2 linked regions of the Thiosocius teredinicola genome follow. The protein of the gene in region 1 binds, or shares a complex with, the protein of each later gene. Links are inferred from orthologs where the notes say so. Each region holds a gene or a part of one and is shown on either strand. Other genes may lie near its edges. The genes, in order: B1781_RS02975 and cheY.

Evidence for each region.
Region 2: the proteins of B1781_RS02975 (region 1) and cheY are in contact, whole or in part, in a solved structure (PDB 1A0O), measured with the Escherichia coli proteins. The link is inferred for Thiosocius teredinicola from one-to-one orthologs.

The regions. Positions count from the first base shown.
Region 1 is NZ_CP019936.1:627,582-630,825, forward strand. What follows is about bases 267-3,188. They hold B1781_RS02975 (chemotaxis protein CheA), read left to right. Parts: upstream 267-617; coding sequence 618-2,759; downstream 2,760-3,188. Other genes in these bases: B1781_RS02970 (response regulator), read left to right, coding at 267-583; B1781_RS02980 (chemotaxis protein CheW), read left to right, coding at 2,778-3,188. Outside these bases: more of B1781_RS02970, read left to right, coding at 218-266; more of B1781_RS02980, read left to right, coding at 3,189-3,244. UniProt on the Escherichia coli protein: Involved in the transmission of sensory signals from the chemoreceptors to the flagellar motors. CheA is autophosphorylated; it can transfer its phosphate group to either CheB or CheY.
Region 2 is NZ_CP019936.1:1,393,747-1,396,860, forward strand. Bases 4-2,795 are described here. They hold cheY (chemotaxis response regulator CheY), read left to right. Parts: upstream 4-1,108; coding sequence 1,109-1,483; downstream 1,484-2,795. Other genes in these bases: B1781_RS06825 (P-loop NTPase), read left to right, coding at 4-221; B1781_RS06830 (RNA polymerase sigma factor FliA), read left to right, coding at 218-982; B1781_RS06840 (protein phosphatase CheZ), read left to right, coding at 1,504-2,247; B1781_RS06845 (chemotaxis protein CheA), read left to right, coding at 2,251-2,795. Also shown: more of B1781_RS06825, read left to right, coding at 1-3; more of B1781_RS06845, read left to right, coding at 2,796-3,114. UniProt on the Escherichia coli protein: Involved in the transmission of sensory signals from the chemoreceptors to the flagellar motors.

The sequences.
Region 1 (3,244 bases):
CCCCCGTATCGGCGCTAATACCACGCCAGATACCCGCTAAATATCCTCGCTGCAGCGCCTAAAGAATCCGCCTCGAACGTCGATACCGCCTAGAACCGCGCTGCGTCTGCGAACCGCTATCAGGCTACACGCTGCAGGCATGCGCTTGGCACTTCGCCAGCTTCGTCCGCTGTCGAATGGAAACGTATCAGCTGAATTCAACGAGGAGTTCGAGAATATGGCAGCAAGTATCCTGGCTGTAGATGACTCAGCATCAATGCGCCAAATGGTCGCTTTTACCCTCAAAGGTGCAGGCTATGACGTCGTCGAAGCTGCTGACGGCGTAGAAGCTCTGAACATCGCAAAAAGTCGCTCGGTCAATCTGGTTATCACCGACGTCAACATGCCCAACATGGATGGCATCTCGCTGATCAAGGAACTGCGCACCCTGCCCAGTTACAAGTTCACGCCGTTGCTGATGTTGACCACGGAATCCGGGGCCGACAAAAAGCAGCAGGGCAAAGCTGCCGGCGCCACCGGTTGGATCGTCAAGCCGTTCAATCCGGACCAATTGCTGAACACCGTCAAGAAAGTTTTGAGCTGATCGCTCGAACCGGTCAAACCGACAGGAGAGCGGAATGAGCTTTGATATGGCGCAGTTCCACCAGGTGTTCTTCGAAGAGAGCTTCGAAGGCCTGGATGTAATGGAGTCGGGGCTTTTGGGCATGGACCCGGGAGCCGCGGACTCGGAAGAGATCAATGCGATCTTTCGGGCCGCACACTCGATCAAGGGTGGTAGTGGTACGTTCGGATTCAGCGACGTCTCGAACTTCACGCATGTGATGGAGACCTTGCTCGACGAGATGCGCGACGGCCGCCGCGAGGTGACTGCCGACGCGGTCAACGTGCTGTTGCAATCCGTCGATGTGTTGCGCGAGATGCTGATTGCCGCACGCGACGGCGGAAGTGCCGACGAAGAGCGGGTCAAGGAACAAAGCGCTGAGTTGGAGCGGGTGCTGGCTGACAAAGATGGCAGTGGCGCCGTGGCTGCAGACGTTGCGGCGAGTGAACCTGTCGAAGCAGCCCAGCCCGAGGCCGAGGCCGAGGCCGAGGTCGAACCCATCGGCTGGAAGATCGTCTTCCGTCCGCACCAACATCTGATGCGCACCGGCAACGATCCGCTGCGCATCATCCGTGAACTCGGCGAGCTCGGTGAGCTGACGTCGACTTGCGACGTGTCGGACCTGCCGTCGCTGGAAGAACTCGAGCCCGAAGACAGCTACCTGTCATGGGATCTGCGCCTGATCGGGGCCATCGAGAAGACTCAGATCGACGAGATTTTTGAATGGGTGGAAGATGACTGCGATTTCGCCGTGATCCCAATCCTGCCTGAGGGCTTCGATGCGACCCAGGCCGCTGCCGCGCCCGCACAACAGGCACAACCCGATCAGCCGGCTGCGCCCGCCGTGCAGGCCGCCCCGCCGCCGGTCGAACGCCGCCAGGCGGAGCGTCGCGCGTCCGGTAGCGATCGGCGCCAGGGCAACGACCGCCGCCAGGCAAGCGGTTCGGCGGCTTCGAGCTCCATCCGCGTCGATATTCACAAGATCGATGCGCTGATCAACATGGTCGGTGAGTTGGTTATCACCCAGTCGATGCTGGGCATGCTCGGCAACGATTTCGACATGAGCCGTGTAGAGCGCCTGCGCGAGGGGCTGACACAGCTCGAGCGCCATACCCGTGAACTGCAGGAAAGTGTCATGGGTATCCGCATGGTGCCGATCAGTTTCTCGTTCAGCCGTTTCCCGCGCCTGGTGCACGACCTGAGTACCAAGCTCGGTAAGAAGATCGAGCTGAAGATGAGCGGTGAAAACACCGAGGTCGACAAGACGGTTATCGAGAAGATCGGTGACCCCTTGGTGCACCTCGTGCGCAACAGCCTCGACCACGGTATCGAGACCCCCGAAGAGCGCGTGGCGGCCGGCAAGCCCGAGACGGGCACCGTCTATCTCGGCGCATCGCACCGTGGCGGCAATATCGTTATCGAGATTCGCGACGACGGGCGCGGTCTGCCGCGCGACAAGATTCTCAACAAGGCGATCGAACGCGGTCTGGTCAAAGCGGAAGACAACCTCAGCGACAAAGACGTGTACGACCTGATTTTCCAGCCTGGATTCTCTACGGCAGAACAGGTCAGCGATGTGTCGGGCCGCGGAGTCGGCATGGACGTGGTGCGGCGAAACATCAACGAACTCGGCGGTGCGATTGAGATTGAATCAACGCCGGGTGAGGGCAGCGCGATCATCGTGCGTCTGCCGCTGACGCTGGCGATCCTCGATGGTCAGACGATTCGTATCGGCAAAGAGATCTACATCGTTCCGCTGGTATCCATCATCGAGTCCATTCAGATCGATGAGTCGATGCTCAGTACCGTCGCCGGCAAAGGTGAAACCTTTAAGCTGCGTGACGAGTACCTGCCGATCGTGCGCATGCACGAGGCGTTCGGTATCCAAGAACACGATGCGCACAAACTGACCGATGGCATTCTGGTGGTGGTCGAAGGCGAGGGTCGCAAGTGCGGTCTGTTCGTCGACGATCTGCTTGGCCAGCAACAGGTGGTCATCAAGTCGCTCGAGGCCAACTATCGCAAGGTCGATGGCATCTCCGGCGCGACCATTCTCGGCGACGGCTCGGTGGCACTGATCATCGACATCCCGGGACTGATGCGCCTGGCGAAGAACGGAGGCGGCCGCGGCCGCCCGCATCTGGCCCTGACCGCTTGATCGCGAAGAGGTATAGCAATGACCGATGTCGATAACACTGTCGAAGTCGAAGAGGACGAAGGCGCAGGCGTCGAGTACCTGACCTTCGTGCTGGCCGATGAACTGTACGGCGTGAACATCCTTGAAGTTCAGGAGATTCGTGGCTGGGAGCAGGTCACTCGCATCCCGAACTCACCGCACTACGTCAAGGGCGTGATCAACCTGCGCGGCACCATCGTGCCGATCATGGATCTGCGTCTGCGATTTAATCTTGAAGCGGAAGAGTACACCAAGGAGACGGTGGTTATTGTCGTGCGTACTACTGACAGACGCGGCGAGCAGCGTTCGATCGGTCTCGTCGTGGATGCCGTTTCCGACGTTCTGGTCGCACGTGAAGAGCACATCGTCGGCACACCGGAATTCGGGGCCAACGTACCAACCGAGAACATCACCGGTTTGGTAACGGACGACGAAAACATGGTCATGTTGCTGGACGTTTCGAGCCT
Region 2 (3,114 bases), 770 kb from region 1 along the record:
TCATGGGTGCGATTCCTTTCGATGAGAGTGTGCGCAAAGCCGTACGGGCGCAAAAGCCGGTAGTACAGGCGTTCCCTCGCAGCAAGGCTGCGCAGGTGTTTCGCAGCCTGGCCAAAAAAATAGAAACATGGCCGCAGCCGAGCGGTGCAAATGGCCAGGTGCAGTTCTTCGTCGAGCGTCTTATCAAATATTCCAGTGACTATGGGGAGATGGTGCTGTGAGCAATCTTGCAACTTATGATGCAGTTAAAGACCAAAGTTTTGATGACCTGGTGACCCGGCATGCGCCGCTGGTAAAACGCATCGCCTACCACCTGATGAACCGTCTGCCGCCGTCGGTGCAGGCCGAAGATCTCATTCAGGCGGGCATGATTGGTTTGATCGAGGCCAGCCGCAACTACGATGCGAGCCAGGGTGCGAGCTTCGAAACCTACGCCGGCATCCGTATTCGCGGCGCGATGCTCGACGAGATCCGCCGTTCCGACTGGACGCCGCGTTCGGTACACCGCAAGGCGCGCATGGTCGCCGATGCGATGCGTGAGATCGAGAACACCGAAGGGCGTGACGCACGTGATGTCGAGGTTGCCGAATCGCTCGGCATGTCGATCGAGGAATACCACCAGGTTCTGCAGGACGCGTCGGGTGCGCGCATCTTCAGCTACGAAGAACTGAGTGAAGTGGGCGAGGTTGTGCCGCACGAAGGCGGCGCCACGGCCGCACGCACGCGTAACTCGCTCGAAGACGGTCCCGACCGCGGCCTGGAAAAGAGCCGTTTCCGCGAAGCCCTCGGCGATGCCATCGCCAGCCTGCCGGAACGCGAGCGCCTCGTAATTGCCCTGTATTACGACGAAGAGCTGAACCTGCGCGAGATCGGCCAGGTGCTCGGCGTGAGCGAATCACGCGTCTGCCAGATACACAGTCAGGCCGCATTGCGTTTGCGTTCGCGTCTGGGCGAGTGGCTGCCCGAAGACGGGCTCAAATAAGCTTTTTCAAGAAAAAAATCCCTACGGTTTTTCGGCGTAGTGCCGATACGCCGGATGAATCAATTAATCGGGCCTTTTCGTCGGGGCCACATTGTCTGATGTGCGGAGGTTGCTTTGGACAAGAACATGAAGATCCTTGTTGTGGACGACTTCTCCACGATGCGCCGGATTATCAAAAACCTGCTGCGGGATCTTGGCTTCACCAATACACAGGAAGCTGACGATGGCATGACCGCGCTACCGCTGCTGCAGAGTGGAAATTTCGACTTTCTGATCACCGACTGGAACATGCCCGGTATGCAGGGTATCGACCTGCTCAAGGCCGTGCGCGCCGACGAAAAACTCAAGTCCCTGCCGGTACTGATGGTTACTGCCGAGTCGAAGCGCGAACAGATCGTCGAAGCTGCCCAGGCGGGCGTCAACGGTTACGTTGTCAAGCCGTTCACTGCCGGCACGCTGGAAGAAAAGATCAACAAGATCTTTGAGCGCGTCGCGGCCTGATCAGCACTATGGAAACCCTAATGGCACAGAATCCCGAGCAAGTAAGCGAAAAACTGGAGCTGGCCAAAACGTTGGTCGATCACTTGGAATCCGGCAGCGAGGATGCAGCGATTTCGGTTATCGCACAGCTTGCAGGTTTCCGTGACAGCATGTTGTTTCAGGAAGTGGGCCGGCTGACCCGTGAGCTGCATGATTCGATCAATGGCTTTGTGATGGACGCCCAGTTGGCGAACATCGCCGAGACTGAGATGCCGAACGCGGCGGAACGACTGGAATACGTTATTCAGACTACCGAACAGGCGGCCAACACCACGCTCGGCGCGGTTGAGGACAGCCTGCCGCTGGCCGATACCCTGCGCAACGATGCGCACCACCTGTCGGAACAGTGGGACAAATTCAATTCGCGCCAGATGACGGTCGACGACTTCCGTGATCTGAGCACAGAGATCAGCAAGTTTCTCGGTGCCACGCAGGCCAATTCAGAGGCACTGCACAGCAAGCTGTCGGAAGTGCTGATGGCCCAGGGTTATCAGGATCTGACCGGCCAGGTGATCCGCAAGGTGATCAAGCTGGTCAACGATGTGGAAGGCAAGCTGGTCGAGCTGGTTCGCTTGTCGGGTGCCAAAGCGAAGCCGAAAGATGAAGAACAGCCTAGCGGCCCGGATATCACGGCGGAAGGGCCGGCAGTACCGGGTGTCGACAAAGGCGATGTGGTTAGCGGTCAAGACGACGTCGATGACCTGCTCTCAAGTTTGGGGTTCTAAACGATGAGTCTCGATGCAGACGACGAAATCCTCCAGGACTTTTTGGTAGAGGCCAACGAGATCCTCGAGCAGTTGGGTGAACAGCTGGTCGATCTCGAGCAGAGTCCGCAAGACATGGATCTGCTGAACGCGATCTTCCGCGGTTTCCATACCGTCAAGGGCGGTGCCGGATTCCTCGCGATTACACCGCTGGTAGAGACCTGCCACCGTGCCGAAGACTTGTTGAACGTTTTGCGCCAGGGGCAGCGCGCGGTCACGCCGCACGTCATGGATACCATCCTGCAGTCGCTGGACGTTGTTAATGAAATGATGGAGCGCCTGGTCGAAGGCGAAATGCCGGAGCCGGCCGACCCGGATCTGCTGGCGCGCCTCGAAGTGCTGACCCAGCCCGATGACGGCAGTGGCGACGAGGCCGAGGCGGTCGCCGAAGCGCCTGCGGCCGAACCTGAAGTTCAAGCCGAACCTGAACCGGTGGCGGAACCCGAGCCGGTGGCCGAGGCAGCGCCTGCGCCTGCAGCCGATGATGCGGCCGGTGTTGCACCGGGCGGCGACGATATTACCGAAGAAGAGTTCGAGGCACTGCTCGACCAGTTGCATGGCAAGGGCAAGTTCGGCGGCGCGGCAGAAGGCGAGACCGAAGCCGCCCCCGCAGCAGCAGCCGCGGCCCCGACCCCGACCAGCGACGAGATCACCGAAGACGAGTTTGAAGCCCTGCTCGATGAGCTGCATGGCAAGGGCAAGTTCAGTAGCGCGCCGGCAGATGACGCCGCGGCGAGCAAACCCGCTGCGCCCGCAGCTGCTCCGGCCGCGCCCAAACCGGCAGCCGCCGCGAAGCCGGCCGCTGCCGAGGCACCCGCGCCACAGGCA